One region of the Bacterioplanoides sp. SCSIO 12839 genome, then DNA from elsewhere that is predicted to be linked to it. Evidence: predicted binding sites of a transcription regulator. Region 1 holds the regulator's gene; each other region holds the start of a gene.
The links. The regulator FNR, encoded in region 1, switches genes on or off when oxygen is low (the NO sensors DNR and NnrR bind a similar motif). The targets are predictions, from matches to a motif close to TTGATNTANATCAA.
Positions count from the first base shown of each region.

Region 2: a site for FNR is predicted at 4,482-4,495, ahead of KFF03_RS11230 (bacteriohemerythrin). Genes of this name have one in related genera too.
Region 3: a site for FNR is predicted at 1,994-2,007, ahead of narL (two-component system response regulator NarL). Genes of this name have one in related genera too.

Region 1 covers NZ_CP073745.1:1,496,522-1,504,012, forward strand. Annotated here, with positions in the region: gene fadA (acetyl-CoA C-acyltransferase FadA) at 1-1,062, shown strand, start outside; gene KFF03_RS06995 (hypothetical protein) at 1,177-1,965, shown strand; gene KFF03_RS07000 (MFS transporter) at 2,130-3,458, shown strand; gene KFF03_RS07005 (enoyl-CoA hydratase/isomerase family protein) at 3,537-4,508, opposite strand; gene fnr (fumarate/nitrate reduction transcriptional regulator Fnr) at 4,633-5,400, opposite strand; gene KFF03_RS07015 (sulfite exporter TauE/SafE family protein) at 5,474-6,151, opposite strand; gene ccoS (cbb3-type cytochrome oxidase assembly protein CcoS) at 6,160-6,351, opposite strand; gene KFF03_RS07025 (heavy metal translocating P-type ATPase) at 6,355-7,491, opposite strand, start outside.
Region 2 covers NZ_CP073745.1:2,432,597-2,440,087, reverse strand. Annotated here, with positions in the region: gene KFF03_RS11255 (Lrp/AsnC family transcriptional regulator) at 1-292, shown strand, start outside; gene KFF03_RS11250 (bile acid:sodium symporter family protein) at 320-1,219, shown strand; gene KFF03_RS11245 (sensor histidine kinase) at 1,237-2,880, shown strand; gene KFF03_RS11240 (translation initiation factor Sui1) at 2,949-3,398, shown strand; gene KFF03_RS11235 (LysR family transcriptional regulator) at 3,493-4,431, shown strand; gene KFF03_RS11230 (bacteriohemerythrin) at 4,651-5,052, shown strand; gene KFF03_RS11225 (D-hexose-6-phosphate mutarotase) at 5,071-5,985, opposite strand; gene KFF03_RS11220 (GreA/GreB family elongation factor) at 6,093-6,566, shown strand; gene KFF03_RS11215 (DUF599 domain-containing protein) at 6,600-7,394, shown strand; gene KFF03_RS11210 (hypothetical protein) at 7,476-7,491, opposite strand, start outside.
Region 3 covers NZ_CP073745.1:1,127,192-1,134,682, forward strand. Annotated here, with positions in the region: gene KFF03_RS05270 (MFS transporter) at 65-1,720, opposite strand; gene narL (two-component system response regulator NarL) at 2,101-2,751, shown strand; gene moeA (molybdopterin molybdotransferase MoeA) at 2,780-4,024, shown strand; gene KFF03_RS05285 (hypothetical protein) at 4,379-5,074, shown strand; gene KFF03_RS05290 (DUF4435 domain-containing protein) at 5,609-7,225, shown strand; gene moaB (molybdenum cofactor biosynthesis protein B) at 7,290-7,491, opposite strand, start outside.

The DNA.
Region 1 (7,491 bases):
TTGATTAACGCTATGTTCGAGCGCACTGGTGTAAACCCAGCGCTGGTAGAAGACGTAATCTGGGGCTGTGTAAACCAGACTCTGGAGCAAGGCTTCAACGTAGCACGTCAGATCTCTCTGACATCAGTTGTGCCTAAAGAAGCAGGCGCACAAACTGTTAACCGTCTGTGTGGTTCTGCAATGTCTGCAATCCACACAGCTGCTCAGGCGATTCAGACTGGCAACGGCGATGTATTCGTTGTTGGTGGTGTTGAGCACATGGGCCACGTTAACATGCAGCACGGTTTCGACCACAACCCTGAAGCATCTAAGTTCTCTGCGAAAGCATCGAACATGATGGGTCTGACTGCTGAAATGCTGGGCAAAATGCACGGTATTTCTCGTCAGCAGCAGGATGAGTTTGCTGCTCGTTCTCACCGTCGTGCTCACGCTGCGACTCTGAACGGCGACTTCAAAAACGAAATCGTTCCAATGTACGGTCACGATGCTGACGGCAAAGAAATCCTGGTTACTGAAGACGAAACCATTCGTCCGGAAACAACTGCGGAAAGCCTGGGCAAACTGCGTCCTGCATTTGATCCTAAAGCTGGTACTGTTACTGCAGGTACTTCTTCTCAGATCACCGACGGTGCGTCTGCGATGCTGCTGATGAGCTACGAAAAAGCTCAGGAACTGGGTCTGAAGCCACGTGCTCGTATCCTGGGTATGGCGGTTGCTGGTGTTGATGCTGCGATCATGGGCTACGGTCCTGTTCCTGCGACCAAAAAAGCACTGAAGCGTGCTGGCCTGGACGTAACTGATATCGACTACTGGGAACTGAACGAAGCATTTGCTGCTCAGTCCCTGCCATGTGTTAAAGATCTGAAGCTGAAAGACATCGCTGAAGATCGCGTTAACATTCACGGTGGTGCAATCGCTCTGGGTCACCCACTGGGTTGTTCCGGTGCTCGTATCTCGACTACTCTGATCAACGTATTAGAGCAGAAAGATGCGAAGTTCGGTGTTTCTACCATGTGTATTGGTCTGGGTCAGGGCATCGCGACCGTTTGGGAGCGCATGTAATCTGATTTAGATTAATGCAGAAAAAACCCGGCTTATGCCGGGTTTTTTTGTTTCTGTGCAACAGAAAATTGAATGATGTAAGGGGCTGGGATTATTTTTACCAAAGGCGAGGATTTGGCTGATTTAAAAAAGAACAGCCAGTTGTTGTATCAGTCAGACGATAACAGTTTCATCCTGTACCAGAAGGGTAGTCTGCGCTGGCTCAGTTTTGGCGATCGCGCGGTGCAGGCCGTGATCAATATGGATTGTCCGGATGTACCGTATTTGCCGACCGTGCGTTTGATGTTGATGACCCGTTATTTTGCGAACTATCAGGCCAAAGAAGAGCATTTTCGTATTTTGAATTTGGGGATGGGTGGGGCATCCGTTGAGCGATTTTTTACTCGTATTCTTCCTGATGCGACCCTCCATTCTGTTGAAATTAACCGCGAATTGATCGCTGCGATACAAAAAAATTTTGTACTGCCGCCGGAGCACATCCGCGGTGGTATGGAAATTTTTCCGATGGATGCAGAGCGTTTTCTGAAACAGCGTGCTTCTGATGCTGCAAGTTCACTCTATAACATTATTTTGATGGATCACCTGACCAGCCGTGACCCTGTTGATGTATTGAGCCAGTGTGAATACGCCGCTGCGATGTTGGACTCTGATGGCTGCCTGGCGATCAATCTGATACCTGAAGATGACCTACAGTTGCGCGACTTTTTGTTGGTGATTCGCGAACATTTCCCTTGCACCCGTATCATCGACTTGCCCGGTTATCGCAATGTGGTGGTGTTTGCCCGTTTACAGCCTTTCTCGCAGATGACTCTGGATCTTGCATCATCCGATCAGCTGCATAACCCGGCTGAAGAACAAGCCTGGTTGGAGAGAATGGTTAGCCTGCCGGATAAAGAGCGCTAAGTTGTTATGTTACTGGTGTGTCGGGAATGGAATAAGAGTCTTGCTGGTCCTGTGGTGCAATTAGATTAAAGTCTTAGATAGTATCGGCTGTAGTCAGACCTGATACCTCATTAGGTCAGTCTAAAAATAATGATAAAAACCCAGACATACTTCAGGACACACTCATGCCAGACAAGCAACAAACCTTGCTCTCTACGACAGAGCCTGAGCGCAATCATGATCGGCCTTATGACAATAAGCTGTATCGCAATTACGTTTTATTATTGTTAACCATTACTTACGCCTTTAATTTTATTGATCGACAAATCATGGTGATTCTGCAGGAGTCGATTAAACAGGATCTGGGTCTGAGTGATTCTCAGCTGGGGTTGTTAACCGGCATCGCCTTCGCCGCTTTTTACGTGATTATGGGGATTCCCGTTGCCCGTTTGGCGGATCGTTGGGTACGCCGCAGCATCATGAGTATTGCCACGGGCACCTGGAGCCTGATGACCGTGTTGTGTGGCATGGCGCAAAACTTTCCGCAGTTATTATTAGCCCGTATTGGCGTGGGTGTAGGTGAGTCCGGTTGCAGTCCCCCGGCGCACTCGATTATTTCGGATATCTACCCTGCGGAAAAACGCGCTACGGCGTTATCGATTTATTCGGTTGGTCTGAATATTGGTATTTTATTCGGCTTCTTATTAGGTGGCTGGATTAACGAATATTACGGCTGGCGCATGGCCTTTATTATTGTGGGTGTGCCGGGCATTCTGATTGCTCTGTTGCTGCAGTTTACCATTCGTGAACCGGTACGTGGCGCTACGGATGCCATCAAAAGCAGTGGTGAAATGCCATCCTTTATGGCGTCGATGAAAATGATGATGGGCAAAAAAGCCTTCCGTCATGTGGCGATTGGTGCTTCCTGCTTTACCCTGATTGGTTATGGCGGTGCGATCTGGTTTGCGCCTTATATGCTGCGTAATTTTGAAATTCAGACCGGTGAACTGGGTACCTGGCTGGCGTTAGGCAGCGGTATTCTGGGTGGTTTGGGAACACTGGTGGGTGGTTATCTGGCGGATAAAAAAGGTCGTCATGATCGTCGCTGGTACACTTGGATTCCAACGGCAGCTGTGATCATTACGTTGCCTTTTTTGTACTTAACCTACACGCTGGATTCCATGTATCTGGTACTGAGCCTGTTTATGGTGCCAGCAATGATGGCGACGGTATTTATGGGGCCAAGTATTGCGATGGTGCAGGGTATGGTTGAAGCCAGAATGCGCGCCTTAGCATCGGCTGTGTTGTTCTTTACCACCAATATTATTGGTTTAGGTTTAGGGCCATTCCTGATTGGTATTGGCAGTGACATGCTGAGTGATGACTTTGGTACCCGCTCGGTTGGCTATTCGGTATTGATCGTATCCTTTGTCGCTGCGGCGGTGGGTATCTGGCAGTTTACCCGTGCCAGTCGCCATATTAATGAAGATATGCAGGCGGCACACACGAGCTGATTCGTCTGTTTTCCCTGCGTGGCTGACGCGATTTTATCGTGTCAGCCACGTTTGTTTTATGGCTGACTTACTTCAGGCTCACTTCAAAGTCTGGTTTAAATCTGTCTGCTGCCAATGTTCAAAGCTGTTATTGATACTCTCACCCTGATTCAGACGCTGCCGCTGTTGCCGGTAAGTGTCACTGGCTTGTGGTGTACAAGCGCTGTCCATAAATCCTACTTCATCCATTTTGATCGCCTGAGCAAAGTCCAGGCTGCGACCCCGGTTAATATTTCGTTTGATATAACTTAACGATAACGGGCTGCGTAAACAGAGCTGTTGCGCCAATTGATAACATTCCTGCTCCAGCGCATCTTCGTCACAGGCTTTATAAATGAGTCCGAGTTGTTCGGCTTCGTCGGCTTTCAACCGGGTTCCCAGCATGGATAACTCCATGGCTTTTGCGGTACCGGTTAAACGTGCCAGGTGATGCATGCCACCGGAGCCGGGAATCAGACCAATCAGCGATTCGATTTGGCCTAAATGGTATTCTCCACGGGCCATTAAGCGGAAGTCACAAGCTAATGCCAGCTCCATTCCATAACCCTGAGTGTTACCAGCCAACATAGCAATCACCGGTTTACGGCTCTGTCTTAAGCGTAATAAAAACCGATTCACCCGGGCGTAGGTGATGGTGCCCTGCAGTAAGGTATTGTGCGTGGCTTTATCCAATATGCGCTGAGTACTGGCCCTGTGATCAAGCCGAATTAGCTGACGCGACAGCGCCATCGACAGCCGAAGTGTTGCCGGAAACAACCGTTTCAGCCAAGGCTTGAGTTTCATCGGCAGTTCCAGCACCTGATTGATTTCATCCAGTGAGTAGTGGGTAATAAAATAACCCGGCTGCTGATTTTTAAGAACGATGGCACGTACTTGAGGATCATCTTCTGCCTTGAGAAAAGCGTGTTGAATCTGCTCCAGCAATTCAACCGTCATGTAATGCTGGTCGGGATTGCTAAAGCAAATAGTGGCAATTTGTTGCTCAACTGTCAGGGTTGCCTGGCAACTCATAAACAGGCCTCAGTGGGAATGAATGATTATTATCGGGCTGCATAAAGTACATAAAAAAAGCGCCAGGATACAATCCGGGCGCTTTTGATAAGCTGTTATTCTGGTGAGGCAATAATAAAACGGCTTATTCTTCTTCTGTGGCATGGCCACATTCTTCTTCGGACAATAATCCGGCCATTTCTTTTAACAGATCCAGATCTTGCAGAATAATTTCTTTGCCCTGAGTTTCGATCAGTCCGTTTTTCTGGAAACGAGTAAATACACGGCTGATGGTTTCTACTGCCAGGCCAAGATGGTTACTGATATCAACACGAGACATTGGTAGGCGGAAGTGAGTCGCCGAGAAGCCACGACGGGCATAACGAGTGGAAATATCCATCAAGAAGGAGGCTACACGCTCTTCAGCATTCTTTTTGCTCAGCAGCAGCATCATGTTCTGGTCGTGACGGATTTCAGTACCCATGGTGCGCATCAGCTGCTTACGCAGGTCGGGCAATTCATCGGCCAGTTCATCCAGCTGAGTCAGCGGAATTTCACAGACGGTTGTGGTTTCCAGTGCTTTGGCGGATAACGGATAGTATTCGTTGTTATAGCCAGCCAGGCCAACCAGCTCACTGGCCAGATGGAAACCGGTAATTTGTTCTTCGCCGTTAGAAGCCAAGGTATAGGTCTTTAATGCGCCGGTACGAACGGCAAATACGGATTGAAACGCTTCGCCCTGTTGAAATAACAGCTGGCCTTTCTGAATCGGGCGACCACGACGAATGATATCGTCAAGGCGTTCCATGTCAGTGTCATTCAGTGACAATGGCAGACACAGCGCATTCAGCGAGCAGGTCTGGCAATGAGGTTGAGTGCCACGCAATGGGGTTGATACAGAGGATGGTTTCATAAATAAAGCCTGCAACGATAATCCCATGATGGGACTGCTGTGAAAAACTGGGTCTATGTTCCTAGTGATAGGCTTATCTGTCAAGAACAGGAAGCCAAATAGAAACCAGTGTCCAGAGTCCAAAAATGATGAGCGATAGTCCGGCTAGTTGCCGCGTCAGTTGATGATTTAACCAACGGCTGAGCGTGGCTGTAGCCAGCCCGCCGGCAAATAATGCGGGTAGAGTGCCCAGGCCAAAGGTGGCCATGGTTAAAGCGCCCAGCAATGGATCACCATTAGCGGCTACCCAGCTCAGCGTGCTGTAGATCAGGCCACAAGGCAACCAGCCCCATAACATGCCCAGAGCGATCCGGGAGCGCAGCGATGATTGGGTCATCAGCTTTCCGGCCGAGGGTTGTAAACGCTTCCATAACCCTTGTCCAAGTTGCTCAATGCGGGTTAGCCAGCTGGCCCACCGGGCAACGTAAAGCCCCATCAGTATCAGCATGACGCCGGCGAGTGAGCGCAGCGACAGCATCAGTCCATCGTGTAACTGTTGCAGCCACAGGCCTAAGAATCCGACGATGAGTCCTGCAAAGGTGTAAGACGAAATGCGTCCGATGTTAAACGCCAGCAGGGTGGCAACTTTACTGTGTGTTTCGTTAGCGGCGGCTCCGGTTGCAGCAGCAATGCCACCGCACATGACCAGGCAATGGCTTGCGCCAAATAAGCCCAGCAATAGCGCGGTGATGAGCGAAAGAGGTTCATTCATACTAACGCTCAGTGGTTGTCTGAAGAGTCTTTCGAGGAATCTTTCTGGCGGGGCAAATCGTCGTCGTCATCAAACAGGATTTTATGAGCGGGAGAGTCCATATCATCAAACTGCCCGCTTTTAACGGCCCAAAAGAAAATACCAATCGCAATCGCCAGCAGAAGCAAAGATAAAGGTACCAGAACGTAAATGATATCCATGGCTTATTTCTCCCGGATAAGACGACCAATGCGCGTCAGGCGCAGGGCATTGGTAACAACAATCAATGAACTTAATGACATGCCAATGGCCGCCGCCCAAGGGGGAACCAGTCCGGCGGCAGCAATGGGTAATGCCACCAGATTATACCCCAGTGCCCAGCCAATGTTCTGGCGAATATTGCGGCGGGTAGCCACCGCGCCATCGAGAGCCGCAAGAATCACTTCCAGGCGGCCATTGGTGAGCACCGTATCGGCATTGGTTTTTGCCAAATCAGTGGCTTCGTTCACTGCGAGTGAAATATCGGCACCGGCCAGAACCGGAACATCGTTTATACCGTCACCAGCCATTAAAATGCGCTCACCTTGTTGTTGCCATTGGCTGACTTGCTGCAACTTTTCTTCTGGTGAAACGCCCGTGCGTAATTCATCAATACCCAGTTCGGTGGCAATCCGTTCGCCGGAACCGCTGGGGTCGCCGGTTAATAACGCCGTTTTAATACCACGCTGACGTAACCCAGCTAACAACCGATAGGCGGATTTGCGCAATGAGTCGTTCACCTGAATCCAGCCCAGCGGCTGTTGCTCATCTGCCAGCAATAACCACTGGCCTTCGCTGTCTTCTGGTTGCTGCAGCGGTTGGTTTGAGGTGAAAGCCGGCTGATTTGAGACAAAGGCAAGATGCCCCAGTTTATAACGCTGGCCTGCAATGGTGCCCTGGATGCCCTGAGCCGGAATCTGTTCGATATCGGTGGCACTATTTGCCGGTTCAATCTGCTGAAACGCTCGTGCAATCGGATGAGTCGAATGTTGTTCCAGTGCGGCAGCCAGTTCCAGCACCCCTTGTTCTGTTTGCTGGTTAAGAGGGATGACCTGCTCAATCGACAGTTTCCCCTGAGTCAGGGTGCCGGTTTTATCAAACACAACACGATCAACCTGAGTCAGGGTTTCTAATACATGGCCTTTGCTGATAAGCAATCCGGCTTCGCGTAATGCTGCAGTGGCTGCGGTCAGGGCAGTGGGTGTCGCCAAGGAGAGGGCGCATGGGCAAGTCACCACCAAAACGGATAGCGCAATAAAAAACGCATGATCATCGCCTTGCCAGGCCCAGAAGCCAAACACACTGCCGGAGATCAGTAACAC
Region 2 (7,491 bases), 940 kb from region 1:
CCGACGTTTAGGATTGAACCTGATGGCGCTGATTAACGTCAGTATGGATCGCCATACCCCGGACCGGTTTGAGAACTTCGAGCAAATATTGCGCGATTGCCCTTCGGTATTGGAGTGTTATCTGATCACTGGCCAGACGGCTGATTATGTGATTAAAGTGCTGGTGGAAGATATGGATGATTTTCAGCAATTTTTATTGGGCACTTTGACGCGGATTGAAGGGGTCTCTGGGGTCCACTCCAGCTTTGTGATGCGTAAGGTGTTGGATCGTACCCAAATCACCATTCGCTGAAATTTTATGATTGTTTAAGGAAAGAACATGGGGCAAGTCTTATTCAACCCTCAAGTGTTATCTCAGGTAGTTTTACCTCTGGCATTGGCCGTCATGATGCTGGTAATGGGTTTGTCACTGCGGCTTGAGCATTTTCGCCGGATACTGCAACAACCCGGGCTGATTGCTTTGGGGCTGGCATTGCAATGGTTTTTATTACCTTTGGTCGCCGTGTTATTGATTGCCGTTCTTAATCTTGCGGTTGAGGTTGCATTAGGATTGATCATCCTGGCAGCTTGTCCGGGGGGCGCGACGTCCAATGTGATCAGTCATCTGAGTGGCGGCGATGCGGCTTTATCGGTCACCCTGACGGCCATTGTGAGTTTGTTGGCTCCGCTGACATTACCCTTGTGGATTTCGTTGATGACGGATGTGTTGGCCATACCCAGTCTGTCGGTGGCTCTGAGTTTTAAGGCTGCAGCTTTGCCCCTGCTGCTGGTCACGGTTATTCCATTGTTGACGGGTATGATGCTGGCCGCACGCTTTCGTGACTGGACAGAGCAACATGCTCCATTGCTGAACCGGCTGAGCTTTTTGTTGTTTTTTGCTCTGGTGGTTACTTTGGCATGGGTCAATGCGAATCGTCTGCCTGAATTATGGTCGACCGTCACCTTGGCGTGTTTAGGGTTATGTCTGATGGTGATGACGCTGTCAGCCTTTCTGACACAAGCTATGTTCTCCAATCGCTGCTATAGCCGGACACTGGCGATTGAAGCCGGGATTCAGAATGCCGGAACAGCGATGTTGATATCGGTGACCTTGTTACAGCGCCCTGAGTTAGCGTTAGTGGCCTTGTTCTACGGCATTTTGATGAATATTCCTGCGTTATTATTAATCTTTTATTCGCAGCTGCGGCAGCCTGTCTATACTGACTTCAGAGAAATCTGAGTCGCCCGGGGAAAAACTTGAAACCCAAGCTTCAATCCATCGAAAGTCGTCTGACCATCTATGTGCTGTTGTTCAGCGTTATCCTTGGGGTAGCGTTCAGCTCTGTGCAAATTGGTTTTGACTATGTGGGGGAGCGGCAGCGGTTTACTGAGCAGACTCGTGCCTTGTTGGCGCGGCAGCAAGCTTCTGCAGCTCTGGCGTTGTACAACTACGACAACCATGCCATGACGACCATCCTTGATAGTTTGAGGCTAAACCCAGCCATTGTGGCATCGGAATTACAAGAGCTTAACAGCGATTTTGGGGTCATCAGTGGCTGGTCTGCGGAAAAACGCGATGAGGCGGTAAAGAATCCGAATATCGTGGCTTTTCGGCAAGATCTGATGGAACCACAGACCTATACAACCGGGCAGAAAGCATTGGGTATGCTGACTGTTTGGGCGGACGAGCGCTTATTGCATCAGGGGTTTGAGCAGCGTGCCGGACTGACGCTGATGTTGGATGTGTTGCGTAACATTGTGCTCGCGTTTGTACTGATTATGGTATTTCGCTCTCGTCTGACTGGCCCGATCAAACGACTAACGGCACGCATTCTCGATGTTGACCCTAAGTCTCCGGTTAAGCTGCCGCTCTCGGTCGAAAGTCAGCTCAAAAACAGTGAACTCGATGATCTAACCAATAAAATGAATGCGTTGCTCTCGTCCATGGATGATGAAATCACCCAGCGTGATCTGGCAGAAAAACAAGTCCGTTTTCTGAATGAAAAACTGGAAGAGAAGGTTCGGCAACGTACTGAAGCGTTACATACCAGTAATCAGCAGCTGCAAAATAGCCTGGATGAACTGAAGCAAACCCAACATTTGTTGGTTAAAGCTCAAAATATGGCGGCATTGGGGCAGCTCGCTGGCGGCATGGCGCATGAGATTAATAACCCGATTGCGGTGGTGAACAGCAATCTCAGTATGTTGTCGGACTATCTCAATGATTTGATGAGTGTGGTTGGCGCACTTGAAGCCAAAGACCCTCAGGTTTCAGAACAGCCAGATGTACTTCTGCAAAAACTCAGGGTGCTGAAGAAGCAAGTCGATTTTGATTTTATTCGTGAAGATTCAGCTGACTTATTAGCCGCTTGTTTGCAGAGTACCAATCGGGTTCAGAATATTGTTGATGAGTTACAAACCTTTGTTGGCGGTGAAAGTCATGACCATCAGGCGACGCAACTCAGTACATTATTTCGTTCGGCGGTTCAGGAAAACCAACTGCATGAATCGAATGCCATTCAGATTATTGAACATTTTGATTGTGCGCATGATGACCTGTTGTGTAACGCACGTCAGGTCACCATGGTTTTAGGAAAAATCCTGCGTAATGCCCGCGATGCAATGCCGGATGGCGGTGTGATTGACGCCACCATTATGACATCAGACAAGCATATGTGTTTAACGATTCAGGATTATGGGGTCGGCATGTCTGAAGAGGAATTGATGTTTGCTACCAATCCTTTTTACACCCGCAAGGAAGTGGGTCAGGGCATGGGAATGGGGTTAACCGTTGCGTATAACGTCATGAGTAATCATGGTGGATCACTTGAGATTGACAGTACCAAAGGAGAGGGGACTTGCGTGAAGCTGACATTCCCTCATGCTTTGGCGCCCGAATAGCATTTGCGCATTCTTGCGGAAATCAGTAACGTCGCCATCCTCGGATAAAACAAACACTTCTAAAGACGATGGCAAACGATAAGCACTCTTCCAATAAAACCACTCAAAGCAAGCAGCCAGTCGATTTATCGGCATTATTACAGGGTGGGCTGGGCTCCGCTAATACAGATTCTGATAATAGTGGCTCTGTGTATTCCACGGCGGTTGGCAGAACCTGTCCTGGCTGCGGTCAGGCGGCTTCGGAGTGTGCCTGTAAAGGTGAGCAGCTTCCTGAGGGGGATGGTGTTGTTCGGGTCAGTCGTGAGTCTAAAGGTCGTGGTGGCAAAGTGGTGACTCTGGTAACAGGTATTCCTTTGTCAGGGGCTGAGCTGAAAACTCTGGCCAAGGACCTCAAAAAGAAATGTGGGGTCGGTGGCGCTTTGAAAGACGGGGTGGTTGAGATTCAGGGGGAACAGCGGGATCTGTTGGTCGCTGAGCTGACGAAGCGTGGCTTTACGGTGAAAAAGTCAGGTGGCTGATTTATCTCGTTTATACCAAAGCAGCAAATAATACACTTGGTGAATGCCTGGATTCCTGCGACAATAATGCTTTCGTGATTTCTGAGGCTTGGCTGTGAACCTGGATCGAATTGATCTGAACCTGTTGGTTTATCTGGATGTATTGCTGCGAGAAGGCAGTGTAACAAAAGCGGCCCAGCAGTTGGGTATTACTCAGCCCGCGATGAGTAATGGTTTGCGCCGTTTACGTGAACTATTTTCTGACCCCATTCTAGTGCGTACTTCCGATGGTATGACACCGACCGAGCGGGCGCAGGAATTACAACCGATGATTCGCAAAGCGCTGGGTGAGCTGGAAGCCGCATTACAGCCATTGGAAGATTTTGATGCAAAAATCAGCCATCGTGTGTTTCGCATTATGGTCAGTGATTATGCCGAATCGACTCTGGTTCCTGAGTTGGTTAAGCGCCTGCGCAATGATGCTCCAGATGTCATCCTCGATGTATTAACCCCATCCGATGTGACTTTCAAAGACGTTGAAGCCGGTAAGGTCGATATGGCCATCAACCGCTTTGATGATATGCCTCAGTCATTTCATCAGATGACCCTCTGGCAAGATGACTTTGTATGCCTGGTGAACCCAAATCATCCGTTGGTTGATCAGTTCGATTTAAACGCCTATCTCTCCAGTAAACATATCTGGGTAAGCAAAACCGGTATGGGAGCTGGGGTTGGTATTGATCCGGAGAAAGTCGTGCGCCTGGGCTGGGTCGATAATGCTCTGTCTAAGCTGGGTCATAAGCGTAAAATTTCGGTATTCACTCGTCACTATCAAATGCCGGCGTTACTGGCTCATAACAATGACCTGGTGGCGACATTGCCACGTCGTGTGGCTGAGATGCAGGCTGAATCCTCCTCCCTGCAAGTCAAAGAGCCGCCGTTTTCTATTCCTCCGTTTGAGCTGAAGATGGCCTGGTCGCCATTGTTGCAGCATCATCAGGCCCACCGTTGGCTACGCCGAACCATTGTTGATGTGGCTCAGCAATGTAAATAACACCTTACTTGGCTTGCCGTGCTTCTGGATTACTCGCTGCTGTTCAGCCTTTGATATGTGTCAATGTGCTGTCAACAGGCGTGAAATTATATCTTGGTCGATAGGGCGATGAGTTCCGTTCGCATGTCGGTTGGTGATAGCATGTTCAGCCTTCTCGGGGCTCGTTAACGAGCTTTGATTTTGTCTTCAATTGCTGTTTTTCAGTCAGGCAGGTGCACTATGGAATTTCAGGATTACCCTCAGGTGGCCATGGAATTTATGAACCGTGAGCATGAAGAGTTTGTTCGTCTGTTGAACAAGGCTGAGCAAAAGCTGCTGATGGGAGGCAAGTTCGCTAAGCACCTTAATAAGTTATACAACCATTGTGTTGAGCATTTTGCCCATGAAGAAGCTGAGATGCTGGCCAATAATTTCCCTCCTTATCCAATGCACAAACAGGAGCATGAGCGGGTTTTAGCGCTGTTTCGTGAGCAGTTGGATCATTATGAAAAACACCAGGACGATGAAGCCGCGCTGGAGTTTATTGAAGAAACCGTGCCACAGTGGTTTATCATGCACCTGAATACCATGGATAAGGTCACGGCTCAGTTTTTATATCAGCGTAAAGGCAACGTCGCCTGATGGTATTCTTCTTAGCTGTTAGCGGCTGAGTATCAGCGTCAGACAATGTTGATTGCCTGGCTCTAATGTGACCACGTCATCCAGTGCATTGGCGGTCTCAATGCAAACCATCTTTTGATAATCCTCAGGGCCAAACTGACTGAGTCGTCTGGCTTTTTCTATCCATGGATTCCAGACAATGCAGGACTGGCTGCCATAGGTGGTGAGATAAGTTATTCCTTCTGGTGTCTGGAGCCTTAGACGATTATTTTTTTGCTGATAAATCCGGTCGGTTTCGGCGGCAAAGTTGATTGGCCCTGACTGCGTGTATCGCTTCCATCCTTGTTGGTCACTGACTAGTGCATCGGCATACTGGCAGCCTTCCAGGCCATATACACGGGTAGCCTTGATATCCCGTGTGGGGAAATACGTATGTAATGCCTGGCTCAGGCTGAGTGGAGCCGTTGAGGTATTGGTTGTGATTAATGATACTTGGCAGCTTTTCTTGCTAAAAACAAAATGTGCCTCAAGCGTTGCGTTACCGTTCCAATGTGATTGATTATCTTGGTTTTTGTCTTGATTCGGCAAAAACAGACATACATTAACCTGATGACAGCTCTCTTTTATCCCCTTGATTTGCCAGGGAATAGTTCGGGCAAAGCCGTGTGTCGGAGCCTGATCAATATGAGCGATATGTTGTTGTACTGAAACCGGGTTTTTATCAGCATTGCCAAACCACGGCCAGCAAACAGGAATACCGCCTCGCAGTGACACTCCGCGTTTATAGTTCACCCGGTTGCTTAGCCATAACCAGTTATCCGGATCCTGAGTTGGGCGGAATGAAATCAGTTGAGCGCCCTGAAGTAATAAATCGGCTTCAAACAGAGGATGGCGCACTTCCAGGCAGGTAAGTTCATCACGTTGTTCGAGGCTGCAGAAGGCTAATGAGTTCATACGGGTTTCTCTGGTTTGATCTGTCTGTGAGGCAATCAGCAGATAGTGCAATAATTTTTTAAGTTGATGAAGTACTATTGCGTATTGATGAAGTAAGTGGTGTACGTATGATCAATAAGGTGGCTTTGAAAAAGAGCTTGTTAACCAGCCTGGATCAGGAAATTGATGAAGCGCTGAAGGCGGCCCGGCAGGCTCAGGAGACCGCCGCACATAAAGATAATCAGCCTGAAAACCAATACGATACGTTAAGCCTTGAAGCTGCTTATCTGGCGCATGGCCAGTCCGAGCGGATACTGAAATTACAGCAAGAGAGGCTTTTACTTGAAAAATGGCTGGCGCCTGAGTTTGATGCTGAGGCGGTTATCGGAACCGGAGCCTTGGTGACACTGATGAATGAAGAGAATATGCAGCGCCTGGTCTGGATTACACCGTGCAGCAGTCGTTTATTGGATCAGCAGATACAGGCCGTCAGTTCCGAAACTCCTTTAGCTAAGAGGCTGACGGGTTTGGCAGTTGATGATGAGGTGGTTTTGCCATTGAGGCTGCGCGAAGAATTGTGGTGCGTTGAGTCCATTCAATAGTTGAGCCCATTCAAAAAAGGTACTTTGATATACATGATGACAATGATTGAGCAGGAAGTCGGCATTATGAACCTCATCAGTCTGGTGTGGTTTTTGTTTTGTTGGATCAGTTATTCATTATTTGCTAAATACATGGCGAAAAAAGTGGCGTCGTTATCATCGGTGTTACATGTTCACCGGATTAACTGGATGAGGCGTTTGCTGCAGCGTGATGTGCGTGTCGGTGATGCAGCCTTGTTGTCGAATCTTGAGCGAAATGTAAACTTTTTTGCTTCGTCCTGTGTGCTGATTCTGGCGGGTTTGTTGGCTGCGTTAGCAGCAATTGAGGAATTGCAGCATATATTATCGGGTATTACTTTTGTCGAGCCGACAACATTGCTGGCGCTAGAGTTGAAAATTATTACGCTGGTGTTTGTTTTTATTTATGCGTTTTTTACCTTTACCTGGTCGTTACGCCAGTATGGTTTTGCTTCTGTGTTGGTTGGGGCAGCGCCGTTGCCAGACGATGATACCGTAACCGCTAATGAGAAGCGCAGCTTTGCTATTTATGGCGCAAAAATTATTGATCAGGCCAGTCATAGTTATAATTATGGATTACGATCCTTTTATTTCTCATTGGCACTGCTTACCTGGTTTGCCAGTCCTTGGGTGTTTATGCTGGCGGCCGCTGCGGTTGTTGGCGTTTTATATGAGCGTGAGTTTTTATCCAACTCTCTTCAGGCACTTAAAAAAGTGGAAGGGGTTGGCGAGAAGCTTTTTGAAGATGATAAAGAGCTGTATCGTCGTTCTCTGGTTAAACCTGTTAAAGAAAAATTACCGAAAAATTGAAGCGTTTCTGACTTTCCATTTTTCAACCGCCTGCTTTACAAGGCAGGCGGTTGAAGCGTGGAGTATAAGGGGCATGTCGGCTTATTCTTTGTCATTA
Region 3 (7,491 bases), 370 kb from region 1:
TGAAATAAACCAAAAAACCCGCCGAAGCGGGTTTTTTAGTTCATAAGCGAGAGTGAAAGGTTATCTACGGATTGTAGAATTCGCCACTCTTACGCAGGTAGAACCACCAGTTAATAAAGATACACACCCCATAGAATACAGCGAAGCCAATCAGTGCCACTTCAGGCGTGGTTGCCTTAATCTGCTCACCCAGCACTTTTGGAATGTAGAAGGCACCGTAAGCAGCGATGGCAGACGTCCAACCCAGAACCGGCCCCGCCTGTTCTTTGTTAAATACCATCGCAATGGTACGGAAAGTCGAACCGTTACCAATACCAGTGGCTGCGAACAGCGTCAGGAACAGCAGGAAGAAAGGCACAAAGTATTGTTCCGGGTTGGCAGACTGGTAAGCCAGCTGCATGTAGTAAGCCACACCCAAAGCACTACCCACCATCACAACCGAACAGACTTGTGTTACCAGAGCACCACCCACTTTATCAGAGATCCAGCCGCCCAGAGGTCGAATCAGAGCACCAATAAACGGGCCCATCCAGGCATACATCAGCGCACTTGGGCCATTCGGGTTAGCGGTATCGTGAGTCATTACTCCGTCAACCATCAGATGCTGGTAACCGAAGATCACTTTAATCGACAGTGGGAAAGAAGCCGCAAAACCGATAAAAGAACCAAAGGTCATGGTGTAGATCACACTCATTACCCAGGTGTGTTTGTTATTAAAAATCTGATATTGGCGATCCAGCGTCTGGCCAATGGCACCCGGAATACGTTTCAGCAGGAATACGGTAGAAACCACCACAATCACCAGCACGATTTCTTTGGGTATGCCGAAACCAGAGCCATTCACTTTTTCAGGCAATAACAACCACAGACCAAAGGTGGCCGTCAGGAAGCCCACCAGTAACATGCCGCTGATACCAGCAAATGCACCAATCGGAGAAGGAATTTCAGGAGAAACGTGTGGCGCACGGATATTATTCATGCCAAACCAGCCAGCCACCGCCAGCGGAATTAACGCCAATAACCAGACAAAACCGGCGTTGTGAATATAGGTTTCAGAGCCTGCAGGAATTTTACCAATCAGCGTACCTGAGGTGTTTTGCAGAATCATCGGGTCGCCACCAAAGGCAGCAAAAGTCATAAATAACGGCACCAGAATCTGCATGGTAGTCACACCAAAGTTACCTAAACCGGCGTTTAAACCCAAGGCTAAACCCTGCTTCTCTTTGGGGAAGAAGAAGTTGATATTACTCATGGAAGAGGCAAAGTTACCGCCACCAAAACCCGACAGTAACGCCAGTAGCTGGAACACCCACAGCGGCGTATTCTGATCTTGCAGCGCAATACCGGTACCAACCGCCGGAATCATCAATAGCGCGGTGGTAAAGAAAATAACGTTGCGCCCGCCAAACGGACGAATAAAGAAACTGCTGGGAATACGTAAGGTCGCGCCGGTTAAGCCCGCGATAGCCATTAATGTAAACAGCTCAGATTTTTCAAACGGAAAACCAAGGTTCAGCATCTGAACCGTAATAATGCCCCAATATAGCCACACGGCGAAGCCACACAACAAGCTCGGAATCGAAATCCACAGGTTGCGGGTAGCAACACTTTTTCCGGTGGATTCCCAGAAGCTTTTGTCCTCCGGATCCCATTGGCTTATATCGCCGGACTTTGCTCCCTGGGTTGGGGCAACTCCTGCGTTGTTGAGAGAGTCAGACATGAATTTCTCCTCATTGCCTTTTATGAAACTGTGTTTGCCACTATGCGAAGCCGTGTCTGAGCCAGCAATAATTCACAAGAGGTAGAAGAATTGTGGAGATAAAGAGAAAAAAACCTTAAATAATCGTCTGCAATAACTCAGTGGATTAAAAAATACGAAAAAACCGGATTTTTTTCCCCTATGAGAAGTAGGTAATTAAAAGAAAATACCCCAAAAGGGATACCTAAGTTGCTACTTAGGGTAAATCCAGCATACTGGTGGTTTATGTAATACTTGATGCACATCAAGGGTGGATGAAACACGTCTTACCAGCAGCATAAGAGTCGCCATAGGATAGGCAAACACAAAACCAGTCGCGACAGATTTACAGGGGGCAGACTATGTCAGAACAAGCAACAGTGATGATTGTTGATGACCATCCATTGCTACGAAAAGGGTTACGCCAACTGCTTGAAATGGAAGACGAGTTATTACTCGTTGCCGAAGCCCGTAGTGGTATTGAAGCGATTCCATTAGCACTGGAACACGAACCAGACCTGATTATTCTTGATTTAAATATGCCGGATATGAATGGCATCGAAACCCTGGCGAAAATTCGGGAACAATCTCTGGCATCACGCATCGTAGTATATTCCGTTTCCGATCAGGATGAAGATGTGGTCGCAGCGATTACCGGTGGTGCTGATGGTTATCTGCTGAAAGATATGGAACCAGAAGATGTGGTCGAAAAAATTAAACAGGCAGTGCTTGGCAAAATGGTGATCAGCGATCGCCTGACTGAAGTGCTGGCCACGGCATTACGCCACCCACAGAAAAACGATTCCAACCTGTACGATACCCTGACCACCCGCGAGCAGGAAATCCTGCAATTAATCGCCAAAGGCATGAGCAATAAACTGATTGCCCGTGAGCTGAATATCAGCGACGGAACCGTTAAAGTACACGTAAAACATCTGCTGAAAAAAATGAACCTGCGCAGCCGTGTTGAAGCCGCCGTGTGGGTCGTTAATCAGAAGCAGGTAGGTAAATAACAACCGTCTTGAATGAGTGACCGTTTGTATGAATGACTGCTGTAGCGCTCCCGGCCTGACGCCTCTGGATCAGGCATTGGAGCAATTATTAGCCAACCTGAAGCCGGTTACCGAAACCGAAACAATCAGCCTTGAGCAGGCTCTTGGGCGGGTGATTGCCCAACCCGTCACCAGCCAGTTAAATGTTCCACCGGCCGATAACTCGGCAATGGACGGTTATGCCCTGCGCAGTGCTGATGGCCAGGAAGGCGCTCAGTTAACCCTGATTGGAAAATCCTTTGCGGGTCACCCATTTGATGGCGAAGTGGGCCCGGGCGAGTGTGTACGCATAATGACGGGCGCTGAGATCCCGGCGGGTGCTGACAGTGTGATTATGCAAGAGCAGGTCAGCCGGGATGATCAGAATAACGCCCTGATCACGTTACAGCGCGCAGTATCGACTGGCAGCCATGTTCGTACGGCGGGTGAAGATATTGCTACCGGGCAAACGGTATTTGAGCCAGGCCGAAAACTGCGTGCTGCTGATCTCGGCTTATTGGCCAGCCTGGGCATCAGCGACATTAACGTTAAACGGCGTTTGCGGGTAGCGGTATTGTCGACCGGTGACGAGCTGAAAAAGCCAGGCGAAGCGTTAGGGCCGGGCCAGTTCTACGAAAGTAACGGTTACACCATTTCCGCGGTGTTGGAAAAGCTGAACACAGAAATTACCAACTTCGGCATTTTGGCGGATGATCTGGAAACACTGCGCTCTGCGTTCCGTCAGGCGGATGAAGTGGCCGACGTGGTGATTACCTCCGGTGGCGTTTCAGTTGGTGAAGCCGATTTTGTCAAAGACGTATTGGATGAGTTGGGTGAAATTGCCTTTTGGAAATTGGCGATAAAACCGGGTAAACCGTTTGCCTTTGGCTTTTTACCCAACAGTGTCTTTATCGGCTTGCCGGGCAACCCGGTATCCGCGCTGGTGACCATGCATCAACTGGCGGTACCAATGCTGACCAAGATCAGTGGCCAGGATGCAGTTAAACCGCTGCGTATTGCAGCCAAGGCAGGCTGCAGTATTAAAAAAGCACCGGGCCGGACGGACTTTCAGCGTGGGGTTTATCAAACCGACGAGCAGGGCAATATGACGGTGGTGACTACTGGTAGCCAGGGCTCCGGTATGTTGACCTCTATGAATATGGCCAACTGCTACATCATTCTTGAGCAGCAGCGCGGCACGGTTGAGGTGGGCGAGACTGTGATTGTGGAGCCGTTTGATAGCATTGTGAGCTGATTCGTTAATCAGCCGTTAAATACTAACAACAGTAAAAAGCCATTGTGGTGTGCTACTCGGGACAAAGCACGGCGCAATGGCTTTTTTGTATCTGGCGACCTTGTTTGATGTGATTGTTGGTGATATTTTTCGTAACAGATAAAAATGTAGGTTATAGGGCGCGTCAGAGTTTGTGGCTGTGCCCGCCTGCGAAGGGAATATTCTGCCAGGAAGGTTTCAATCGAAATCAGTTTTATATCCGAGTGTGAGAAGAGTCTCTTCAACCTTGCAAGATGTTGTAGCTTGCAAGGTAGGTGATCAAGCAAGGGCGTACTATTAAAATGCTAGGGCTCAGCCACAATCGAATAATGGATTATGATTAATATAGGAACAACGGACTTTTACTTAAACGTTACAAGCCTTCCTGTGGAAGAGTTTGAGTCATATTCGACTGAGTTATTCGATGAGTGGGAAGATTATGTTAGTAATGTCTTAAAGCTTCCTGATTATTACTTAGCGCTTGATGTTCAAGAGGGCTCTATTAGCGCTAAGAGCAAAATTCTTGTTAGCGCCACCGCTCTATGTGGCTTTCTTGCCTCTTACGGCTCAATATCTTCCGGGGTTAAAAATTTATACTCTGATGTTAGTGCTATTGGAAATTACCTCGGAGATAGGGCAGCAGCTCCATTCCCTGATTCTATTGAAAAACCTAAAGTTCGCAAACGTGGGGAGGCTCTTGCCAAGCTTGAATCTCTTTTTGTTAGGGTTGGGAATGGCTCAATATCAGTTGATGAGGCAATGACGTTAGCTGAAAAGGTATTGGGTGAAGATGTTGAGGAAGTTCCCGGATTTATGGAAGAGTTGCGAGGCTCGCTAGAGGATACGCCTTCTCAAATGAAGCTCCCTATCGAAGAGATGGAATTTCAACCAGACCCTCAGGAAAAGGAAGGCGATAGAAAACCGAGCAGCCCAAAACCGAAAACCCCAATTATTCGGCCTGACCAGTATAGGGTTGAAATTTGGAAGGAATCTAAAAAAGGTAAAAGAAATGTTCGCGTCCGTAAAATCTAGCCCTAAAAAGCACATGTTGTCGCCGCTATCGCGTCTGGGACGTTAAATGTACAAGGAGATTCGAGTGCAATCTAAGATCCCATTACCAACAGACAATATATACAAGTTCTATGCTCTATTAGGTTTAGTGATATCGCTTACGACAGCAATTATGTTTTTCATACGCCATGAGCATTACAACACTATGGCATTTGAACGTTATATACCAATGGAAACTATTAATGCTAAAAAATATTTAAACTAAGATGAAAATCTCGAATTGTTCTTGTATGAGAAAAAATCAGAAATCGACAGGTCCAATAAAGATCTTGAGCTTAGTATTTATTTTTTTGCTTTTTCTTCTTTGGCGGTGGTTTCACGTTCTATGGTTTCTACCACTGGCACACTAAAATTCAGCCCAAGCAAGATAAGATATTAGATCTACAAATACAGAAATATGAGGATGATGTGAAAGCATTTAACAAGCAATTGCATCGGACTCGTTACACTCGTTGAACTGGGCGTTATGCCACCAGAAATTGATAAGAGTTATTCATGGATAAAACGTATTCTTTAAAGTTGCCGAACTCAGATGGCTCTCATCAAGAGATCGTAACTAACCGAAGTCTTCTATTTATTGGCGCCAATGGCTCAGGAAAAACCCGACTTGGTACATGGATAGAAATGGAGTCTCCGCAAAAGAACAATGTTCATCGTATCTCGGCACAAAAATCACTTACGATGCCTGATAATACGACCCCAACGTCAATAGAGAGAGCAGAAAAAGACCTTCTTTGTGGCTACGCAGAAGCCCCTGAAGAACAAATGTGGAATTATAAGCAAGGCCATAAATGGCATAGCAAGCCGGCAATATCGCTACTAAATGACTATCAGAAGCTGATGGTCTACCTTTTTTCGGATCACACCGAAGAGAGTGCAAAGTATCTAGCCGCGTCTAAAACCTCCAATGAAAAAGTTATCCCGCCGACCACTAAGTTAGATTTAGTTAAGCAAGTTTGGGAGAAAATTCTTCCTCATAGAGAATTGGTTCTAGGAGGTCTTAGAATTCAAACAAGGGTTAAGGATGGCTCATCTAAGATATATAACTCATCTGAAATGAGTGATGGTGAGAGGGTGATCTTCTATCTTGTTGGTCAGTGTTTAGCTGCGCCTAACGATGGAATCATTGTTGTAGATGAGCCAGAAATCCATCTACATAAATCTGTACAAGCTCCACTATGGCGAGAAATCGAAAGCTTAAGACCAGATTGCTTGTTTGTTTACATGACTCACGATGTTGATTTTGCGGTATCGCTTCATGAATCTAAAAAGATTTGGCTAAAAGCTTATGATGGTAAAAAGTGGGTTTGGGAGGCTGTTGAAGAGGTCTCTGGTCTACCAGAGACGTTGTTAGTGGAAGTTCTGGGGAGTAGGAAGCCAGTAGTTTTTGTTGAAGGGGAAAATGGTAGTTATGATACATCTCTCTATCGTGCTGTTTTGCCTAATCACCTTGTAATCCCAAGTGGATCTTGCACTCAGGTTATCCAAGCAGTGAAAGCTCTCCAGTCTAGTAATCAACTTCACCACTTATCTGTCACCGGAATAATAGATCGGGACCGTAGAGTGCAAGAAGAACTGCAATCGCTAGAGCAATCTGGAATCTATGCTCTCAAAGTGGCTGAAGTTGAGAATCTTTTTTGTGTGCCTGAAGTGTTAGAAGTTGTTAGCTCTCAGTTAGCTAGAGATCCCAGCGAAGATTTTAATAATGTCTCGAAATTTATTTTTTCTAAAATGCAGTCTGAACTAGAGACTCAAATATCTCTTCGAGCTGCAGCAGAAATTAAGTATAAACTTAATCTATTTGACGAAAAGGCAAAAGGTGAGGCTGGCCTAGATTCAGCTTTATCCGATCTAGTAGATAATATAGATGTCAGTTCTATCTATAATGAGTCAAGGACTCTTCTTGAAACGATTGTGGAAAATAAAGACTATTTAGAGTTGTTGAGAGTGTACAACCGAAAATCTATGTCTAGCCAAATCAGTAAGCACCTAGGTCTTACTGGCGGTAGCTTAGCAGAGCTAGTTGTTAGGTTGGCTTGTGGTCAAAGGGCTGAAGATATTTCTCAAGCGATCAGGCCTTATTTCGGTAATTTTCCAAGCAATCTGGCATAACAAGGCACTCAGAACCACCACCCAGCTCTGCAGCTCAAATTGCGCAGAGCTAGGGCACTAACCATCACCCCCGACTAGAGCAAGCCGGTGTCACCGAACGCTTCAGTTCATTCACAAAATTACACGGCCCCTGGCGTGCATCCAGCTGTGGCCGAATAATCGACTCCCAGGCAGTATGGCAAGCATTGGTCGAACCCGGCATACAGAAAATAATCACACCATTCGCTAAGCCTGCAATCGCACGGCTCTGAATGGTAGAGGTGCCA